2 regions of the Paenibacillus sp. FSL E2-0190 genome follow, and region 2 is predicted to be linked to the other one. Evidence: riboswitches for the same ligand, from Rfam matches in the RefSeq annotation. Region 2 holds a riboswitch; the other holds the start of a gene.
What was found. Region 2 has a riboswitch for cyclic di-AMP ahead of NST25_RS00540 (C40 family peptidase). Riboswitches for the same ligand answer to the same signal wherever they lie in the genome.
Positions count from the first base shown of each region.

Region 1 (11,550 bases), 1.1 Mb from region 2:
CCCTGAAAGAATTATTAAACTAATGGATACATTGATTCAAGAAGATTGGCAAAAAATCTTCACTTGGGGTATTGAAGGTGAAGATTATCAAGTGGAAAATGGCCGTTTTATAAGAAATGAAGAACAACGGAAGAACGCAGTTGATGCTACATGGAAGCTCAGCAACAAAGCAGATGCTTGGTATGCTACAGCTCCGAAATTGCAAGGATTCTTTGAGGATGGAAACTCAACAGATGCTGCGGCTCAACCAGAAGAATACCGGGCTGCACTCAAGCCGTATGACAAGGAAATCCTTGATGCTTATGGCTACAACAGTTATGTGGATTTCTTCAGCGAGCCTGAGCCGAACCCCGTAGCTTATCCAGCTTGGTCCATAGATCTTGTTGAAGGCTCAGATGCCAAAATTGCCGAAACGAAGCTGAATGAATTGCGAACCAAATACCTGCCAAAAGCAATCTTGGCCAGTCCATCAGAATTCGATAAGGTTTGGAATGACTTTGTTGGAGAAATTGGTAAAGCGAATGTCAAAGCCTATGAAGACAAAATCAATGAACAGCTTAAATGGAGATTTGATACTTGGAGTGTTAAATAGTTAGAGCTTGCTTAAAAATCAGAAAGTGGTGGCTTATTAGGCCAACCACTTTCTGAAATATATGGATGATGTGGGGAGAAAACATATATGGATGAGATATTAACGGGGAAAAAAGTTAACCGGCATCCTAAAAGAAAAAAGAAGCAACCGATTACTATGACCTTGATTAAGAATCAGAAACAGCTGATTTGGATGTCGGTTCCATTAATGCTTTATATTATACTATTTGCTTATGTTCCCATCTGGGGATGGACGATGGCTTTCCAAGATTATAAACCAGCTAGAGCATTTAGTGAACAAACATGGGTGGGTTTAAAACACTTCAAGTTTCTTTTTACGGACGATAGCTTTTTGAGAGTACTGCGCAATACGTTGGCCATGGGCCTAATTAATCTAGTTCTAGGATTTGTGACTGCGATAATACTGGCATTGCTGCTTAATGAGATCAAAAATGTATTTTGGAAAAGAACCGTTCAGACCATATCCTACTTGCCTCACTTCCTCTCTTGGATTATTGTAACAGGCATTGTAGCTACTTCTCTTTCGGTTAATGACGGGATTATCAACATCGTGCTCATGAAATTGCATCTCATTGATTCACCGATCCTTTGGTTGAGTGAAGGGAAGTATTTCTGGGGTATTGTAGGTGCTTCACACGTCTGGAAAGAAGTCGGATGGAGTACTATCATCTACTTGGCGGCTATCGCCTCTATTGATCCGGCTTTATATGAAGCTGCTGAGATTGATGGAGCGAACCGGTATAAGAAAATGCGTCATGTAACTTTGCCGGGCATGAAAGCAACCATTGTAATCCTGTTAATAATGTCCGTAGGACATGTACTGGAAGCTGGATTTGAGGTTCAGTACTTGTTAGGAAACGGGCTTGTCGTAGATTGGTCGGAAACGATTGATATATTTGTATTGAAATATGGTATAGCGCAAGGGAATTATTCCTTAGCTACCGCGGGTGGTATTTTCAAAACAGTCGTAAGTGTAACGTTGCTGCTATTAGCTAACTGGACTGCGAAGCGGCTAGGGGAAGAGAGGCTGTTATAATCATGGAAAAAACTCAATTGATTCCTCAAAAATCTCCAAAAAGTAATGCTGGAAACCGGATGAAAAATCTGAGGTTCGAACCCGTAGTGTTCAGCACCTTCAATACTATATTTATGGTTTGTCTAGTTATTGTTACCTTGTATCCATTCCTGAATACTATAGCAGTCTCCTTTAATGCGGGGAATGATACCATCCGCGGCGGCATTTATTTATGGCCTAGAGAGTGGACCATACAGAACTACAAAGCGGTTTTTGCCTCAGGTACAATTTATAATGCTTTTTGGATTTCGGTAGCACGAACAGTGATATCTACGATCCTGAATCTATTTTTAACCACGATGCTTGCGTATACGTTAAGCCGGAAAGAATATGTTTTCCGCAAACATATTACCTTTATATTCGTCCTTACCATGTATTTTAGTGCGGGTCTGATTCCAAACTATTTCCTTATGAAGGATCTTCATTTGCTCAATTCGTTCTGGGTATATGTAATCCCGTCCATGGTAAGTGCATTTAATATGATCGTTATCCGTACTTATATTGGTACCTTACATGAAAGTCTTATGGAATCTGCAAGAATCGACGGTGCCGGGGAATTCAAGATCTTCATGAAAGTAGTCTTCCCTTTGTGTAAACCTGTTCTTGCTACCATCGCCCTTTTTGTTGCAGTAGGTGCGTGGAACCAATGGTTTGATGCGTTTATCTACACCTCTTCCCGCCAGAACTTGAGTACATTGCAATATGAATTAATGAAGCTGCTATCCTCTACTATGAACTCGAACAGTAACCCTAGTGTAAATAACGGGACAGGGATGACTCAGGAGTCGGTACATGCCATGGTTACACCAATCTCCATACGGGCAGCCGTTACGATCGTTGCTTCGGTTCCAATTTTGCTAGTTTATCCATTCATGCAGAAATATTTTGTGGTCGGTCTAAATGTAGGAAGCGTGAAGGAATAAGGAGCTTGCAATCACTATTAAGTAATAGGAAGGTTGTCTGTTAAATTATGACCCCATCTTCAATCACATACACGAATCCGATACTTCCAGGCTTCTATCCTGATCCAAGTATCACTCGGGCAGGGGATGACTACTATTTAGTTTGCAGCTCCTTTGAGTATTTCCCTGGCGTACCTATTTTTCATAGTCAGGATTTGATTCACTGGACACAAATAGGTCATGTGCTCAATCGTGTAAGTCAGCTGGATACTCGTAAAAGCAAGAGCTCTGGAGGGATATTTGCCCCAACGATCCGCTATCATGAAGGAACGTTTTACATGATAACGACCGAAGTACACGGGAAAGGGAATTTCTATGTTACGGCTACGGACCCTGCGGGTCCGTGGTCAGATCCGATTAGTATTCCTTATGGAGGAATTGATCCTTCTCTAATGTTTGATGAGGATGGAAAAGTATATGTAACCACCCAGCAGGGGGCAGATTATGACTCCCATGCCATCCAATATGAGATAGATATCGCTACGGGAGCAGCATTAACAGAACCAGTTGTCATCTGGACTGGGGATGGCGGACCTTGGACGGAAGGCCCTCATTTGTACAAAATAAATGGAATGTACTATATCATGACGGCTTCAGGAGGAACGGCTAAGGAACATCGGGAGATCATTGGCCGCAGCTCCTCTCCTTATGGACCGTTTGAACGATTGCCGCATCCGATATTGACGCACAGCGGTACTGACAATCCCATTCAGTATTTAGGGCATGCCGATTTGATTGAGGATCGTAACGGGGATTGGTGGGCCGTATTCCTTGGAGTAAGACTAGTAGATACAAAATTCACTGTGCTTGGAAGAGAGACTTTCCTTGCTCCCGTAAGCTGGACTGAAGACGGATGGCCGATGATCGATAATAATGAAGACACAGTTGGACTGGAAATGAAGGTTTCACGTGTACCTGGTCAATCGCCAAAACCTAAGACTAGTGGAAGACATGATTTTGATGATCAAGTATTGCCGCTGGGATTAGCCTTTCTGCGGAATCCGGCTGAGGGAAGCTGGTCCTTAAACGAAAGACAGGGATGGTTATCTCTTCGAGGACAATCTGCAGGTCTCAGTGAAGTAGGCCAAGTGGCTTTTGTAGGCAGAAGACAGCAGCATACTTCGGCAGAATGGAGCACGCTGCTTGAAATGCCTTCATCTATTGCTGATGTGGAAGCTGGACTTTGCGCCAGATTAGATGAGAATGCTCATTATGAAATTGGACTTGTTCAAAAAAACGGGCAAACAGTGATTACAGCTCATGTGACTATGGATGGAGTAACCCATACAGTGGCAGAGGTTCCAACTACTGCCGAGCGAATTTATTTGAAAGTTAAGGCTGAGCTTACCGAATACAGCTTCCTTTATTCTTTGGATGGGCAGGAGTGGAATAAGCTATCAACAGCAGCAGCGTATCCATTATCTCCTCAAGCCGTAAAAGGAAATGGATTTACGGGTGTTCTTATCGGATTATATGCAACAGGTCATGGCAAGGTGGCTGAGGTGCCTGCCTACTTCGATTGGTTCGATTATCAGTCTTAATTATTCGAATACTGATATAAATGCTTTTGTCAGGAGGGAACTTGTTGAGACAAGCTAGTGATTACACAGAACCTGCACTAAAAACAATATTTGCTGAGGATTTCAAAATTGGTGCAGCCGTTAACCTGATGACGATAAAATCACAGGAGCACTTGCTCGCCTATCATTTCAATAGCATTACCGCTGAGAATGAGATGAAGTTTGAAAGTCTGCATCCGCTTGAAGACATTTATAACTTTAAACTAGCAGATCAGTTGGTTGCGTTCGCCCGAAAACATCATATGGCTATGCGTGGGCATACTTTAGTCTGGCATAACCAGACTACGGACTGGTTGTTTGAGGATAAGAAGGGCGGGTGTGTAAGCAAAGAGACATTGCTTGCACGGCTCAAATCACATATTCAGACCGTGGTTGGGCGTTACAAGGAAGATATCTATGCTTGGGATGTTGTAAATGAAGTTATTGCAGATGAAGGAGAAGAACTTCTTCGCCAGTCAAAGTGGCTGGATATTGTCGGACCGGAGTTTATCGGCAAAGCGTTTGAATTCGCTCATGAAGCCGATCCTAAGGCTTTATTATTCTACAACGACTATAACGAGTCTAATCCTCTTAAGCGTGACAAAATCTATAAAATGGTGAAGTCGCTGCTGGAACAAGGAGTGCCGATCCATGGCGTCGGATTGCAAGCCCACTGGAATCTATACGATCCGAGCTTAGACGATATACGTGCTGCTATTGAGAAGTATGCATCTTTAGGGCTTCAGCTCCAATTGACAGAGCTGGATGTGTCCATGTTCCGTTTCGATGACAAACGAATGGATTTAAAGGTCGCACCTGCCGAACTGCTCGAGCTGCAGGCAGAGCGCTATGAAGCGATGTTTGCTCTGTTGAAAGAATACCGCGACGTGATTAGCTCAGTCACTTTCTGGGGAGCAGCGGATGACTATACATGGCTGGACGGCTTCCCTGTTCGGGGACGGAAAAATTGGCCATTTCTATTCGATGAGCAGCATAATCCTAAGCGAGCGTATCACCAATTGCTTAACGCTGTCACCAAATCATAGAGCGGGTAACCTGCTCAAGCTTGCGAATCATGAACCCGTCCTTTTCAATCCAGGGCGGGTTATTTATACGGGAGGAATAAACATGACAAATATCGCTTATGAGGCTTGGCTCAATTATGGTCAGCTGAAATCAGGATCTCTATACAATCAATATATAGATTGGTGTGTTGAGTTGGTAGTAACGGAGGACAACGAGACGATTCAGGCGGCAGCCGCGGAATTCATACAGGGGATGACCTCTATGCTGGGCAAAGCGCCACTGCTCACAGCGAAACCTGAAGGACCGTGTATCGTTATAGGAACCTTCCAAGGGGGGAATCCATTAATTAGTAGAGTATTCGCAGGAGAACGAACCGATTCACTGGGTCCTGAAGGTTTCCTTATACGTACAAATGCTACTGAGCAATGTATCGCTGTCGGTGCTTCAACGCCTGTTGGAATATTGTATGGCGTATTCCATCTGTTACGGCTGATAGGAACAGAAAGCGAGATAGACGCTCTGAATTTGTCTATGAATCCGGTGAACGGCCTGCGAATGATTAATCACTGGGATAATTTTGATGGCAGTATTGAACGTGGCTATGCTGGACGGTCCTTTTTTTACGAGTCCAATCAATTTCTTAACGATACAAAGCGGCTGCGTGATTATGCCAGATTGATGTCCTCTGTGGGGATCAACGCGATTTCGATTAACAATGTGAATGTTCATGAGCTTGAATCTCTATTTATAACGGAGCAATATTTGCCTGATATCGCGTTAATTGCAGGAATATTCCGCGTATACGGAATTAAGCTATTCCTCAGTGCTAACTTCGCCAGCCCGATACAGATCGGAGCATTGGAGACAGCTGATCCACTGGACCCAGCGGTGCGGCAATGGTGGAAAGATAAGGCTGGTGAGGTTTATCGAGTGATCCCTGATTTTGGCGGGTTTGTGGTCAAAGCGGATTCAGAAAATCGACCTGGACCATTCACTTACGGGCGTGACCATGCCGATGGCGCTAATATGCTGGGAGAAGCACTGGAGCCGTTTGGCGGAATCGTGATTTGGCGTTGTTTCGTATATAACTGCAAGCAGGATTGGCGTGACCGTAAGACAGATCGGGCCAGAGCAGCGTATGATCATTTCAAACCATTGGATGGCCGATTTAATGATAATGTAGTGCTGCAAATCAAGAACGGACCGATGGATTTTCAAGTTAGAGAACCGGTATCTCCGCTGTTTGGCGCACTGGAACATACCAATCATCTGATGGAGTTTCAGATTGCTCAAGAATATACAGGGCAGCAGCGGCATCTCTGTTATCTCGTTCCACAGTGGAAAGAAGTCCTTGATTTCAATACTTATGCCAAAGGGCAAACTACGCTTGTGAAACATATTGTGGACGGATCGGTGTGGGGAAATAAGTATAATGGTGTGGCTGCTGTAACTAATGTCGGGGATGACATGAACTGGACGGGGCATGGGTTAGCTCAAGCCAATCTGTATGGATATGGGAGATTAATTTGGAATCCGGAGCTGACGGCAAAAGAAATAGCTGAGGAATGGATTCGCCTTACCTTTGGCACTGATAAAGGTCTAGTGGTTGCTATTCGCGGGATGTTAATGGACTCATGGAGGATTTACGAATCTTACACAGCTCCATTAGGTGTGGGCTGGATGGTTAATCCGGATCATCATTATGGGCCGAATGTGGATGGATATGAATACGCCAAGTGGGGAACGTACCATTATGCGGATCATAAGGGCATTGGTGTGGATCGTTCAGTCAAATCGGGAACGGGGTATAGCGGACAGTATATGGGTCTTAATGCATCAAATTATGAGAATCTAGCGTCTTGTCCAGAAGAGCTGCTGCTGTTCTTCCATCATGTTCCATACACGCATGTTCTGCAATCGGGGCAAACGGTTATACAACATATCTACGATACTCATTTCGAAGGGGCAGAGCAGGCTGCACAGCTTCTAGCAACATGGGAATCACTTGAAGGCAGCATGGATAGTGGATTGTATGTGCAAGTGAAGCAACGTCTTGAAGAGCAAGCAGAGCATGCGCAGGAATGGAGAGATCGGATCAATACGTATTTTTACCGTAAGAGCGGAATTGAGGATCTTAAAGGCAGAAAGATTTATTAGATTTTGAACCGAGGGATGATGATAGTGAGCCTCACGATTAGAGCGATTTTGAAAGATTTAATGGGAACTGTGGAACAGATAGAAGGGACTGTGGATATTCTGAACCCAGGGGAACCGGAAACTGAAGTCACAGGGATTATTACGGCCTTCTCTGCCACACAAAATATTGTGGAGCAAGCAATAGCGTTAGGAGCCAATTTGCTGATCACGCATGAAGGTGTATTTTATAGCCATCATGCAGCGAGCGAGTGGTTAGAAGGTGATCCGGTTTATCATGCGAAAAAAAGTCTGATCGAACATTCCCCAATAGCTATTTTTCGTTATCATGATTATTGGCATCGGCAAGAGCCGGATGGGATTATGATGGGTTTGCTGCGAGAGCTGGATTGGTCAGACTATGTGGAAGAGCAGCAAGCGGCTGCTACGATTCTCACTATTCCTGCTATGACTGTAATGGAAGCTGCTCAGTATATTAAAAGTAAGCTAGGCATCTCTTATGTACGCGCTGCTGGTGACCTGTCTCTGTCCTGCAAACGCGTAGGGATATTAATAGGTTACAGGGGAGGCGGGATGATGGCTATTCCGCTTTTTAATGATCACAATCTTGATTTAATTATCGCTGGAGAGGGACCAGAGTGGGAGACTCCGGAATATGTGCGGGATGCAGGGCACCAAGGCAGATCTAAAGCGCTCATCATGTTAGGTCATGCGGAGAGTGAAGCACCGGGGATGAAATATTTAGCTGAAATCTTAGCAGACAAATATCCCATGCTTCCTACCCGGTTCATTGCTGAACAACCCATCTATCAGATGGTTTAATCTGGGGAAATTAAGAGTGCGGAATAAATAAACATATTATGGAGAAAATGAAGGGAAACAGGTCACTGAGAAAGGAGTGTTTCAATGGAAATTCCTTTGGAGGCTGATGAAGTATTAAGTCGGATCAAAAAGCTGCAAAGCGACGGAAGCTCAATCAGTAAAAAACAAGTAAAGCAAAGCGACCCAGAGCTTATGAGAAGTGCGCTGTTCTTTTTTCCAAGCTGGGAGCATGCATTGAAAAACGCCGATCTTTTGTAGCCATAGTATTGTAAAAGGAAGCTAAGTGGACAGGGGGAGATCTCTGATTCTGCTTAGCTTTTTTCTTTTTTATGAAATCATTCGTGCTGTTCATGTGAAATAATATTAACAAGCTTGCCAAACGGATCGGGGACATAGAAACGACGAACACCCCAAGGTACAGAAACTGGCCCAATAGTGGTATTGAAGATTGTCGTTTCTTATTAAATAGGAAAGTACTGGTGAAGCACCCCCTTTTTCGCTTGCTTCAGAGCTGTTTTTCTAAAGAAAACGAGTAAACAAGAGCAAAAGAAAGAGAAAATGAAGAGTATGCTTAATATGAAATGAAAAGCATTGCTTTCAACATTATTTTGACCAGAGCCCTCCTTTACAAGAAAACCTTACAAGAGTATGATTCATCTCAGAACTGAGAATTATCTTAAATTTACAATTACATAAGCAATCCGCTTAATTTCCGTTTCTGGAAAGCGGGGGAACCAACAACTGGCAGCCGATGTGAGAGTCGGCACTGGTTATGGGGTGAATCCTGTTCCGGGTGCATAATATGCATCCCTGCAGGTAGGGCAACTCTCACTGCCCGAATCCGACAGCTAACCTCGTAAGCGTATGGAGAGAGGATGAATGGCGTGTTTAGTGATGAATAGCCACAGAGAATCCCTCTGTGGTTTTTTGCTGCGTTTTTAAGCAGATATAGTCGTAGAATTTATTATGAAAGAGGTGTTACCTTTGCCTATCGCTAAACTGAACGGAACTTCGCTCTATTATGAAATCAATGGAACTGGCACTCCGGTTGTGTTTATCCATGGACATGGATTAACACACAGTATGTTCAAACCACAGCTGGAGTATTTTTCCGATAAATATAAAGTGATTTTGTGCGATTTACGGGGGAATGGCAAGTCTGGTAAACTGCTGGAGGCCCCACATGAGATTATTGAGACGCAATGTCTGGATCTGATTATGCTGTTGAATGACCTAGGTATCCGTGAAGCAGTTTTTGTAGGAATCGCCTATGGTGGCTTAGTCGTTCAGCATATTGCCAAACAATATCCTGAGCGTGTAAAAGCAATTGTGGTCGCGGATAGCTTTTGTAGGACTCACGGATCAACAATAGTAGGGAAAATACAAACTATGGCAGCATATTGCAGTTTACTAATGTATTATCTCCCAAGCGAGCTGGTGTTGCCTTCGATTCGGATGATGTACCGAGAGCGCTGGAGTCTGGCCTACAATGAGATTAGAAGAGGACTGCTGGACAAACGCCCCCGGGAGTTATATCGGCAAAGGCTGGCTACGAGCCATGTTGATTACACCAGATGTTTAAAGGCTTTTAAACGTCCCGCTTTGTGTATTGTAGGGGACTTTAATGAATTTGGAGTGAATTGTATGAAGGAAATGGTGTCTCAGCTGCCGCAGGCGCAGTTGGCGATTATTCCGAACGCATTAGATCCAAGTAATCTGTGCCAACCGGAGCAATTCAATGCGATTCTTCAACGTTTCTTAGAGAAGCAGCAGGGCAGTCAGCAGATTAGCTGATCTATAGGGAGACCTTCACAAGCGAGCGTTTAAGTGAGAAAATAGGCGTCCCATAGCCAGGGCGGAATGAGCTGGCTATGGGTCGTCTTTCTGGGAAGAACTTTAGGGGAATTCTCCCTAAAATGAAGGAGATTATGGCTCCTAGAACGTAGATTAGGGAAATCCTCCCTAATAATAGGATGTTTTTAGCCATAAATGGGTATTTGCATGAATTTTTAGGGAGGAATTCCCTAAAAACCTCATTTTAAAGCGATTATCGATGAACATTAGGGAGGATTTCCCTAATATAATGGACATCCAATTAAAGGCTGGCTTATCCGTAGTGAAATCTACGAATGAGCCAGCCTTTGGTTATTTTACTAACGCTACTTAATGTCCCTACCCTACCACAGCACCAAATATAGCTCACCAGACGTGGGAAAGAACAGTAGGCCCTAAGTAGTGATGGTAAGTGTATAGAAGGAGGCGTAGTAAGCAACGCATCTGCTACTCTTGCATTTTGTACAATGCGATCTACTCGTGTAAGATTAAGATAATTCATACTAAAGGAGCTGAGTCATGATGTCTCAAGCTGAAACTATAAAACTGACTTCATTATCTTCAAAAGGGGGCTGCGGCTGCAAAATCGGTCCCGCCGATCTCATGCAGGTTATTCGTAGTCTGCCACCAACTGTTCCTAACCCGGATCTACTTGTAGGTCTTGATACTAGTGATGATGCAGGGGTGTATCGTTTAAGTGATGAATTAGCGTTAGTGCAAACTGTTGATTTTTTCACGCCGATCGTGGATGATCCCTATTCATTTGGTCAAATTGCAGCAGCCAATGCATTAAGCGATATTTATGCGATGGGTGGAAAGCCGCTTACGGTGCTTAATATTGTGGCCTTTCCTATTTCTGTTTTAGATAAAAGCATTCTCGGTGACATTTTGCGCGGTGCAGCGGATAAAGTACAGGAAGCAGGAGCTACTCTTGTGGGCGGACATTCCATCGACGATAAAGAGCCCAAATTCGGATTGGCCGTTACGGGCCTTGTGCATCCTGACAAAGTAAGAACGAATGCGGGCGCCAAGGTGGGAGACAAGCTGATTCTAACGAAGCCTATCGGTGTGGGGATCTTAACAACTTCCATTAAAAAGGATCAGCTATCTCCTGAAGAAACCACACGCCTTACGACAGTAATGTCTACTTTGAATAAAAAAGCGGCTGAAATCATGGAGCCTTATGATGTACATGCTTGTACAGATGTTACCGGATTTGGGCTACTGGGACATGCCTCGGAAATGGCTAAAGGGAGCGGCACGGGCCTGATCATTCGTCAAGGCGATGTACCGATGCTGCCAAGAGTAAGAGAGCTTGCGGAGCAGGGATTTGTTCCAGGAGGCACTAAGAATAACTTTGCCCATCTGGAAGGCAGCATTCTTTATCCGGAGGAGATGGACCAACTAAGCCGCTATATTCTATGTGACGCTGTGACTTCTGGCGGACTGCTGATCTCTGTGGCCCCTGAACAAAGCGAAGATTTGCTAAAAGAGTTAGTAGATGCAG
Region 1 is NZ_CP150306.1:5,987,954-5,999,503, reverse strand. It holds gene NST25_RS26300 (sugar ABC transporter substrate-binding protein) at 1-592, shown strand, start outside; gene NST25_RS26295 (ABC transporter permease subunit) at 680-1,648, shown strand; gene NST25_RS26290 (carbohydrate ABC transporter permease) at 1,708-2,610, shown strand; gene NST25_RS26285 (glycoside hydrolase family 43 protein) at 2,658-4,190, shown strand; gene NST25_RS26280 (endo-1,4-beta-xylanase) at 4,235-5,254, shown strand; gene NST25_RS26275 (alpha-glucuronidase family glycosyl hydrolase) at 5,337-7,391, shown strand; gene NST25_RS26270 (Nif3-like dinuclear metal center hexameric protein) at 7,410-8,210, shown strand; gene NST25_RS26265 (hypothetical protein) at 8,295-8,468, shown strand; partial or broken gene NST25_RS26260 (glyoxalase) at 8,546-8,641, opposite strand; cyclic di-AMP (ydaO/yuaA leader) riboswitch at 8,903-9,089, shown strand; gene NST25_RS26255 (alpha/beta hydrolase) at 9,195-10,004, shown strand; gene selD (selenide, water dikinase SelD) at 10,566-11,550, shown strand, end outside.
Region 1: another riboswitch for cyclic di-AMP. It lies ahead of NST25_RS26255 (alpha/beta hydrolase); the one in region 2 lies ahead of NST25_RS00540 (C40 family peptidase).

Region 2 (11,550 bases):
AGCATTTCAATACAGAATCAAGCATATCTTCATAAGCACATAAAATATTACCATATTGATGATTAAAAGCACACTTTGAACGTCCATTCTCTATGTATATCATTTACTTCGATAATATTTGCACCTACCAAGCACCTATCGGACATAGATGACCCTAAACGCAGGATGATTCCATATTCGGTGTGATAACGGACCCCTTAGTCGCTATTGGCATAAAAAACAACCCATTTGAACCTCTTTCTAGGGAATAGTGTTACTGGAGTCCGAAACCCTATCCCAAAGGCCGAAAATTTGCAAATTACGTCATCTGGGTCCGTAACCCTCCGAGGATGAGGGATCTGATAAGGCTACTGATAAGGGTACTATTCAAGCAAGCAACCAAGGATAAAAAATACAGAGCAGCGATTCTCCAAGTATCCGGAGAATCGCTGCTCTGCTGTTTATTTGCGATGTTTACAATACTTCGGACCCTTATATTTTTTATTGAAGAGAATTATTGGGTCATCACTTTTAAAGAAAACCTGCGTTCCCATGAAGCTCCGCCGTCTTTGGTCACATACAAGGAAGAGTAATCAAGCTCACGGATGGCGAGCCAGCCCTCTTTATTACTAGTGAAGGAGATTACCCCGTCATAACCAGCGAGCTCCGGAAGATTAGTCCATTGCTTACCGCCGTTATAAGAGCGTCCAACTGCCACTTTCTCTGCTGCTGGAGAAAATCCCACTAAAAAAGATGTGCTGTTTCCCACAAGCTGCAGGTTCCCGGGTTTGCCAGCGGCTGGCCCTTTATTGAATTCAGCCTTGCCACTGCCTGGCGCAGGTCCGCCGCCCGCAGTTTCCTGAGCGATCACACGATTCCAACTTTTCCCCCTGTTCGCACTTTCATATAGCGAGTAGGAGGTCTGACTCATCCCCGTACCGCCATAGAGCACTACAGCGACCTGATCTCCCTTAGCGGAGATTTGTCCAAACTCGGGCTCGGCAAAAGCCGCCTTCAGTGAAAGGCTCCAAGTTCCCCCTCCATCTGTGGTCTTCATTACCCGATATCCGCTTCCCGGCACGATTACAACCGCCCAGCCGGTATTCCGGTCACTAAAATAAGCGCCTCGTGTATTGGGTGGGGTGGAAATTTTACTCCAGCTCAGCCCCCCGTCTTTGGTGTAAAACGTGGCGGCTCTCTCATAAGCAAAACCTTTCTTACTATCGATAAAATTTATTCTTTCAAAGCTGACGGCATTGTTCGAAAGTCTCTTCCACTCCGAGCCACCGTTAGAGGTACCAATTAAATATTGAGCCTGCCCCTCCTCTACAGAAGCAAGAGCAAAGCCATGTACATTATCGGGAAAATCGAATTGTTTGAAGCTCCATTGGCCTTGATAGATCTCTTGAAAATGGCAACCTCCGTCAGAGGTACCAATCATAAATCCATTACCTGCTGCCCGTCCAATATTCCCATTCAAAAACTGAACATCAGAAAAGCTAAGCGGTGTGGATACATCGCCTGAATGCTTGTTTTGCAGGGCCTGTAGCAAGCCGTGATCTCCCGTGCCGCAAGTCGCTGGTGCTGGTGCTGGTGCAGCATGTACAGAAGTTACAGGTGCACTCCAGCCTGAAACCATAATAAGCGTCGCCGAGAGGGCGGTTATTGTCGTCTTATGAATCCTTTTCGTCCATTTCATGATGACACCTCCTAATATGTATATACCCTTACTCACAATCCCTACTCTGTTATACCGCCAGAGAGGATACCCTATCTACCTTAAACAATCACAAAATAGAAACAATTTGTTACCCTCCATATCCCTAATGAATATCCTTCCAGATCCTTCCCCATAATATGAAAGAAAGGAGTCTGGTGCCATGACACGCGAATCAACGAATCCACCGAAACGAAAAAGCCGCTTCCGGCGTTTATTTCGGCTGCTGGCAGCCTTGATCATATTATTTGTATTAACCACCGGAGCTCTGCTCGGTTATCTATATCAAAAAGATCTTCCACCGATTAGCGATGATGTGCGCTCCAAGCTGTTTGACTCCCGGGGCAATGTTCTTGCCACCTTTACCTCAGACGGCCGCAGCCGTGAACCCGTCAAATTAAGTCAAATTTCTCCCCTGCTCATTGAAGCTACACTAGCAGTCGAGGATCGTAAATTTTATGAGCATTCCGGATTTGATCTGAAAGGGATGGCACGAGCTGTTCTTGTCAATCTGGAAGAGGGGAACCGGTCGCAGGGTGCTAGTACGCTAACTCAACAGCTCGCACGTAACCTCTACCTATCCCATGAAAAAACGTGGACGCGCAAGGCTAAAGAAGCTGTCTATACGATGCAGCTGGAGATGAAATACAGCAAAGATGAAATCCTGAACATGTATTTAAATAATATCTATTATGGCCACGGTGCTTACGGCATTGAAGCAGCCTCACGGATGTATTTTGGTAAATCTGCAGCTGATTTAGACCTGGCAGAGAGTACCATGCTGGCTGGAATTCCAAAGGGACCTACCTATTATTCACCATACAACCACATGGACAATGCTAAAAAGCGCCAGAGAATCATCCTGACCGTCATGGCGAATTTAGGTAATATCACTCAGGAAGAAGCCGGACAAGCTGTCCAAGAGAACTTAAACTTCAAGCCGCAAGGGCAAAAGGATACGCTTGTAGCTGCGCCTTATTTCCGGGATTATATCCGCAATTTGGCTATAGAATCGCTCCACATCAGTAATGATGAGCTGGAGCAAGGCGGACTAAATGTCTATACCACCCTTGACCCTGACATGCAGCATGCCGCAGAAAATGCCGTTGACACAGAGATGGATCAAACTAGTGATCTGGAGACTGCGCTTGTATCCATCGATCCTCGCACCGGTTACATCAAAGCAATGGTCGGCGGAAAAAATTATCGTACCAACCAGTACAATCATGCTTTGGCCACCACACGCCAGCCGGGTTCTTCCTTTAAGCCGATTATGTATTTGGCCGCACTCTCTTCCAAAGAGATGACAGGACTTTCGGTCTTCAATAGTCAGCCAACGATGTTTCATTATGATAACAACCGCAAAACGTATCAGCCCCGAAACTTTGGGGATAAGTATCTGGGTGAAATTAATATGCGGCAAGCTATCGCAGCATCGGACAATATCTATGCTGTTAATACAATTATGAAGATCGGCGCGGATAAAGTGAGCGAAATGGCTGCGAAGATGGGCATTGACAGTCCACTTCAAAGCGTACCTTCGCTGGCACTAGGCACTTCACCGATCAGTCCGCTTGAAATGGCTGCGGCTTTTGCTGTAATTGGAAACAGCGGTCAGAAAATGCCGACCACAGCCATTCTAAAAATAACCGATTCAAATGGCATGGTCCTGTATGAAGCACCTCAACCCAAAGGAGTAACCGTCGTAGAACCTTCAGCTGCCTATGTCCTGACTCGATTAATGGAGGGGGTATTCGAGACTGGGGGGACGGGCAATCGTGTGGCTTCCATAATCAAACGTCCGGTAGCCGGCAAGACCGGCACTACGGATACAGATGGCTGGATGGTAGGATTCACCCCGGAGCTATCAACGGCAGTCTGGGTTGGATACGACAAGGGGCGCGACATCGCAACTACCGACGGACGGCGTGCAGCTCCCATTTTCGCCCAATTTACTGAAAAAGCGCTGGAAAATGTCCCTCCAAAAATTTTCCCCATTCCAGATGGAGTGGTCAGCGTATACGTCAATCCGCAATCCGGTAAACTTGCTACAGCAGCATGTCCCGACAAAGAACTGGAAACCTTTATTAGTGGAACTGAGCCCACCGAATACTGCGAATTGCATGGAACTGGCGCCGCTCCTGCTGTCGATGACACACAAAGCAAGGTAGATCCTGCTGAAGAGAATCGTTCCCTATGGAAGAACATTAAACGCTGGTGGTTGAATTAGCTCCTTCATTTATATTGAAGGGGTTTTTCTTTTTTTATAAGTTATATATTGTAGTAACAACAGGATTTCCAAATTCAAATATCACTTATCACATAAGGGATGTAACCGTTTTATTTATTATGCTTACCCCATTCTCTTAACTCTCAATTACTGCTATAATAGTTATTAGAAACCAAAATATAATGATGTAAATGAGGGACATGGGATGAAGGATACAGGCATGATCCGGAGTTTAGACAGTCTTGGGAGAATTGTGGTTCCCGCAGAAATCCGTATGACGCGTAATATCGACATTGGTGATCCTATCGAATTTTTTGTTTTAGACGAAAAAATCATCGTCCTTAGGAAGTACACCTCGACAGAGTGTACATTTTGCAGAAGCCACGACCATGTCACCTACTATAAAGAGCAGTTTATTTGTAGCAGCTGTCTAAAAGAAATTGTCGATCCTGAACGCATGTCTCAATTGCCAGAGTCACGTGAGGATTTTGTTGTTGAGGCACCTGAGCACAACACCAGCATCCGAAAGTCGAAGACAGAGGAAATGTGCCAACGTCTGGAACAAGCTATTGAAGATCATCCCTATGCCAACCAAAAAGAACTTGCAGAAATCCTCGGGATTAGCCAAGCCAGAGTGAGTCAGCTCAAACGCAAGCTTAGCAGCACAAGCAAATCATAAATTAAAAAAGCTTCGACGCTCCTATTTCCGGAGGTCGAAGCTTTTTCTATATCGGATAACCCTTCTGGAGGCTCCTATACTATTCAGTCAGTGCAGCTTTAAGCTCATCTGAGGATGCATTCCACCATGCTTCATTATGAGAGATCAGAAGGGATTTGAGCGCCGACTTCTCAATGGCTCCAAGCCCTGCCACATCGATCTTGCGTTTAAGAGCTGCATCCAGCTTATTGACATGCTCGGCAAGAATTTTCCATCCGCGGCGCGCTTCTGTATCAATCCACATTTCACAGGCTGTGATTCCACCATAAAATTGAGCTTCCAATGTACGGTCTACCGCTACCCATACCACCCAAACCTGTCTTCCATTCGGTACATCTTCACGATTCATGGAAAATTTAATTCCTTTTTCCACCTTGCTCTTGGCATGCATGGCACCGATATCAATAACCGCCACATCACCATCAATAATGACAGGTGAAACGTTGTTGAGATCTATAGAGCCTGCTCCAAAGCCTTTATGTTTACTTTTAGCGTTCACAATATTTAAGGCAATCTGTTTCTTGCCCTCCGGTTGTATGTTGTCCACGAGTGCACACCCTTCCTCTTACGAATAATTTAATTTTAGCTAATAATGCGGCGATTGCAAACATATACATCCCGTAGATGCTTGTCACGGGAGGAATCACACTATGAAGTCACTGTCATTAAAGTACATCATCTTTGCGACCCTGGCCATCCTCGCGCTGCTGGGAGGAGGAATATGGGCCTTTTCAGGGGATAGCTCAACAGCTTCTGTTACTAGCTTTGCTTCAAAAGAGGCCAAGTCCTCCAGCGGCACAGCGCCTGCAGCCGTACCACAGCAGGTATTGCCTGAGAGCGCACCCGTCCCGGCAGAGGAGGCTTTAAGCCAGCGGGTAGTCGAGTATCACATTGATGTCCAGCTTGTTCCTGACACAGAAACCTTAAAAGCTTCTGAGACAGTAACCTGGACACACCCCGGAGTAAAGCCAGTAAGTGATTTATATTTTCACATGTATCCAAATGCATTTGCCTCATCAGATACCACCTTTATGAAGGAATCCGGGGGGACGCTCAGAGGCGACAGCATGCCTGAGAACGGCTTCGGAAATATGACGCTGACCGATCTGCGCACGACAGAGGGAACTTCGCTAATGCAAAGAGTGCAATATGTTCAACCTGATGACGGCAATATCAACGATAAGACGCTTCTAAAGGTACATCTCCCTCAGCCTGTTAATGGTGGGGAAAGTGTAACACTTAAGCTTCAGTATGAAGTCCAGCTGCCCAAAATCTTTGCTCGCATGGGTGCTTCAGGTAACTTCGTTATGGCTGGGCAATGGTTCCCTAAGCTTAGTGTATACGAGCCTAAGGGCACACGCGGAGTTAAAGAAGAAGGCTGGGACCTGCATCAGTATCACGGGACCTCTGAGTTTTACAGTGATTTTGGCATCTTTAATGTAACGATTGCCGTTCCTTCCAACTATACGGTGGCTGCGACCGGATTTCCTGTAAAAAATGCCAAGCTCAAACAAGATCAAAAAATATATCAGTTCTACGCCGATGATGTCCACGACTTCGCTTGGGCTGCATCCCCTGATTTTACAGTAGCAGAGGAAGCTTTCTCTACGCCGGAAGTGCCTGGAGTACGAATTAAGGTGTATCTCGACCCACTGCACAAAGACTTACAAGAGCGTTACCTTCAAGCTGCCAAGGCTGCCCTGACCTACTTCAGCAAATGGTATGGCCCTTATCCCTACTCTACGCTGTCTATTATCGTCCCACCTAAGGAGGGAAACGGCGCGGGAGGAATGGAATATCCTACCCTTATTACAGCCTTTGGGGCCGCGGATTCTTCTCCAGATACCTCACTTGAAAGAACCGTCATTCATGAGATCGGCCATCAATACTTCTACGGTATGGTAGCCAGCAATGAATTCGAGGAGGCCTGGCTGGATGAAAGCTTTACTTCCTATGCCGAAGACAGACTTATGGAACAAGAATACGGTATCAAGTCTAATTTGCCTTTACAGGCCAGCCTGGTAACTATACCTGAGCCGTTAAATCTGGAAACGTGGAAATATGCAGGGGCGGATTCCTATAGCCGAAATGTTTATATCCGCGGCAAGCTTGTACTTAAAGATATCGAACGCCAGGTAGGTACCAAAGCAATGAACAGCATCATGTCCTCCTACGCTCGTAAGTTCCGTTTCCAGCATCCCGCTACGTCAGATTTTCAGAAAGTCGTTGAGAAGGTAACCAAAAAATCATGGCAGGCCTATTTCGATGACTATATTTATGGTGATGGTGCGCCTGACTTCTCAGTAGATACGATTACTTTTAAAAAAAATAACAGCGGCGATGCTCAAAGCTACGAATCATTAGTGAAGATTTCAAACAAAGGGAGCCATTACGTTGATGTTCCCGTGAAATTCACATTCGCCGACAGCTCTTCGGTGCAGCGGGTCTGGAACGGTGATGGAGCAGAGACTACGTTTCAATTGTTAAGCGATAAGCCTCTTCTCTCTGCTGAGATTGACCCTGAGCATTCCATCTTATTGGAGAGCAAACATTTAAACAACTTTAGGCTGGCGGAAATAGAGCCCAAGACGCTCTCTCGCTGGACGTTAAGTGTAACTAAACTACTTGAAACCGTGCTCGGAACTCTTGTCTGGTGAGGTGAATGATTGTGAGAACATCGATAACCCGCGGCTGGCAAAGCATGAAGGAGCAATTTTATATTTTAATTCTGCTCTTCATCTACCGACTGCTCTGGGGCTACTTTATGTATGGTTTCATCCGATCTGCTATTATTCCAATTCTACTGCGCTATCCAGATAAAGACGCCGGCGGCAGCGGTATGGGCAGACTGTTGTATTATATCGAGGGACAGTTCAGCTTGAATACTGACCCTGCGATACGCACTTGGTTATGGATGCTTCTAGGACTTGTTGTCTTGCGACTTCTGCTTTCTCCTTTCATAAGGGCAGGATTGCTGCATGAGCTGCACCAGGAGCGAAAGGGCGAGCGCGGGCTGTTCTTTTTCCCTGGCATGAAGATCTATGGACTACCTGTCTTAGTCTTTAGCCTAATCGAATGGGTGCTGACCCTGCTGCCGCTTTACTGGCTTGCTCCAAAAATGTACGGGCTGTTCTTATCCTCTTTGTTTAACTACACTTTGTTACTTCATTTAGTACCATACGTATTGGCATGGCTTATATATATTTTTATCGTGCGCCTGTTTCTTCTATATATGCAGTTTGGTTACACCGGCGGTACAGGAATGTTCTCCTCACTGTTCATCTGCTTGCGGTCACTGATTCCTGCTATAGGTGTTTCCATTGTACTTGGTGCGGGAGGCTTGCTCTTACTGCTAGTGTGCGGACTGACGGGTCTGTTCTGTCCCGGCCTGCCGGCACTTATAATACGGCAAATCTCACCACTACCTTCTACGCTCTTAAAAATGTGGGGAATCTCTGCACAATATCATCTATGGTGTAGCAAAGCATTTCCACAATAAATTAACCTTATTTGACATAATAAAAAGGTCCCAATTCCTGTATTCAGGAGCTGGGACTTTTTCTCATTACGGATAACTTAAGAGTATTTGCAAAATCGTAAAAGCTCTGTTACAATAAGTCCTGTGCTATTAGTAACAATTTTGTAATCAATTGAAACGATTCCTACATAACTAAATGTATTTATCGTAAGTGTAACTGTCGAAACGTCATTCTCTTGGTGCTTAACACGCCTAATTCCTTTGCACCGGGAAGTGGGGGAACCATATTTTGGGTGAATTGATCTCGCTTTACAGGGATCATAGGGAATCTTCTACCGAACCCTTAAGCTAACCTCGCAGGCCTTGGAAGGAGTACATCTTTTGAAAAGACATAATTTAAGAAAAAAATGCGTCGCTGCGGCGCTAGGACTTGTAATGGCATTATCTATTGGTGGAGGAAGCGCCTTTGCCGACTCTAAGATGGACACTGTAATCTCAAAGACTATTGGAGTTGCCTATAAAACCGGAGGTACAAGCACTGCCGGATTTGATTGCTCTGGATTTACAAAATATGTATTCAAGAATGTGGGTCTTACTTTACCTCGTACATCAAAAGCTCAATATAGCGTTGGAACTGCTGTATCCAAAAGCAATCTGCGTTCTGGTGATCTAGTGTTCTTTAACACACTTGGCAATGGAGTATCCCATGTCGGCATTTATGTTGGAAACGGAAAATTCGCACAATCGTCCTCTTCGCGTGGAGTGACCATCACTTCACTCAGTCAGGCCTACTGGGCCAATCGTTATGTTGGCGCTAAAAGAGTAATGAGTACTTCAGCTTATCAAGCTGTAGCCTTCGATTGAAACCTTCCTCACAACTATAACCTCATAATTACAACTATATGAACCTGAATCTGATTATTCCCGTAATCAAATTCGGGTTTTTCTTTTTTCCATAATATATTTTTACACTAATAGAGCCCAATTGAAACACGTTTATTTGATAAAAATTGCAATTATATTAAAAATTAGGTCATTATTAACGCTTACATATGCCTTTCTACCGTAAAAATGCCAATTTTTCTGCATTAATATGTTAAAAACGATTGCCAAGCGGCTTTCTGTTTGTTACAATTAGCGCAGTGAGATTTTAGTAACATTTTTGTAATCATTAAGTTGTTATTTACAAAGGTTTTGTCATGTATTGATTACAAGCTAATCCTAATCAACAGTATGAGCCGAGTTTCCTAACTATTAGGAAAACGGGGGAACCAACTTTGGGTGAATTGACCTCCATTATATAGAGGGGTCATAGGGGACCTTCAACCGAACCCTTAAGCTAACCTCGTAGGCATTTGGAAGGGGTATACACTTTTGAAGAAGAAGTTAGCAGCAGCAGTACTAAGCTTTTCCATCATCCTCACCATCGGAGCAGGAAGCGCTTTCGCAGATTCCAAAATGGATAAAGTGATTGACAAGGCCATCGGTACTAAATACGTATCCGGCGGTATATCCACTAACGGATTTGATTGCTCCGGATTTACAATGTATGTGTTTGATAAGATTGGCATTAACCTTCCACACCAATCAGGTTCCCAATATCAAATGGGCACAGCAATCTCCCGTGATGATATAAGAGCCGGAGATCTTGTATTCTTCAATACAAGTGGCAAAGGTGTCTCCCATGTCGGCATTTATGTCGGTGAAGGTAAGTTCGCACACGCTTCTACCTCACGCGGTGTTACGATTAGCTCTCTGAGTGATAGCTACTACGTGAAACGCTACGTTGGTGCTAAGCGCATTATGAGCACAGACGCTTACCAATCGGTTGCTGCTGAATCGGAAGACAATGATGATGTTCAATAAGTAACGTACATAGGCTCTTTTCCAAGGTAACTCTTGGAGGAGAGCTTGTTTTTTTGTCTTATTACTTATTTACCCCTCTCATAATTTGTAAAACATTCCTCTCATATAAAGTTTCTGAGTCGAACCTCCCCCATTTTGTATATAATTAGTAATATAGCAATGTCCTCGTGAAAGGAGATCGTTGACTTTATGATAAATCCCTCGGTAACTTTTCATGTAGTTCCTATGGAGGCAATTCACGGAGAAGCTATTTGTAAGTGGAGCTATACGCCTCCATATAATATTTATGGCTGGATGCCGTGGGAGCAGATGCAGGCTCTTGGCATCGAGTTTGGTGATCCGCAGCTCCGGGAGGAACAATATATCTCCATATTAAATGAACAAGAGGTTTTGTGCGGATTCGCACAGTTGTTCCCGATGGAAGGAGTCGTTCGTTTAGGAGTTGGGATGCGCCCCGATCTATGCGGCCATGGTTTAGGCAAACTATTCGTAGATGCAATCGTCCAGACAGCCTTGAATCGTTATCCTGATCGTGAGATAGATCTGGAAGTCCTGACCTGGAACCAACGCGCCATCCGAACTTATCAAAAATGTGGATTTACGATTACAGATACGTATGAACGCCGCACACCTACAGGAGACAAACCTTTTTATTGCATGGTCTATGACAAATGATATTAAATACCATATATTTCATAAGAATGATTGTATTCTCGTTCATTTTTTTGTCACAAACCCTATGATAACGCTTCACCATAAGCTATAATGTAGGGAGCAGCTTACATAGAAGGGACGAATTGGGATGCAGAAATGGATCATGAGCGGTTTGTTTTTTGCCGCCTGTGCCTTTGCGGTAGTACTCATGTTTACACTTCCGGGTAAAGAAGAGGTAGCTGAAGAAAACAAGCCCACGATGCCGGTAGTTCAACTGGACGCGGCAAAGGCAGAAGCAACCGTGAAAGCCAGCTGTATCACCTGTCACGGCGATCAGCTTCAAGGTGGAGTTGGACCAAGTCTTCAGAATGAAGGTGGCCAGCATGACGCTGAGGAAATCTATAGCATCGTCACTAAAGGACGTGGCCAAATGCCTTCCTTTAAGGAGAAACTAGCGCCTGAAGAGATCGCCAACGTCGCACTCTGGCTCTCAGAGAAAAAGTAACCCACCCAAGCAACTAAAAACGCCCGTGTATGAGATAGGTGACTATCTCTGCACGGGCGTTTATTTTATGATTTCGGCTAAACTAGTGATTTTTTTCAAAGGCTTCATTAAATTGATGCGCCTCTCGAAGATCTAGAGCCGTAATCCCATCTTCTTCATTAGATTCCAGTCGCAGTGTAACTGTTTTATAATCAATCGTAATATGTGGATGATGATCGAAGGCTTCTGAAATCGTGGCTACTTCATCAACAAACGCAATGCCCTTCATATATTGGCTGAACATATATTTTCGTACCATAACGTTATCTTCCAGCTTCCAGCCCTCTAGCTTGGTGATCTCCTCACGCAGTTCCTCTTCCGTAAATAACAATTCGTTTCCTCCCTTACAAAAAATTGCAGTAAA
Region 2 is NZ_CP150306.1:111,702-123,251, reverse strand. It holds gene NST25_RS00575 (hypothetical protein) at 494-1,678, opposite strand; gene NST25_RS00570 (PBP1A family penicillin-binding protein) at 1,860-3,926, shown strand; gene NST25_RS00565 (AbrB/MazE/SpoVT family DNA-binding domain-containing protein) at 4,132-4,605, shown strand; gene NST25_RS00560 (YwhD family protein) at 4,685-5,191, opposite strand; gene NST25_RS00555 (M1 family metallopeptidase) at 5,295-7,301, shown strand; gene NST25_RS00550 (hypothetical protein) at 7,313-8,143, shown strand; cyclic di-AMP (ydaO/yuaA leader) riboswitch at 8,362-8,500, shown strand; gene NST25_RS00545 (C40 family peptidase) at 8,558-8,986, shown strand; cyclic di-AMP (ydaO/yuaA leader) riboswitch at 9,349-9,491, shown strand; gene NST25_RS00540 (C40 family peptidase) at 9,536-9,988, shown strand; gene NST25_RS00535 (GNAT family N-acetyltransferase) at 10,178-10,663, shown strand; gene NST25_RS00530 (cytochrome c) at 10,791-11,147, shown strand; gene NST25_RS00525 (4a-hydroxytetrahydrobiopterin dehydratase) at 11,230-11,517, opposite strand.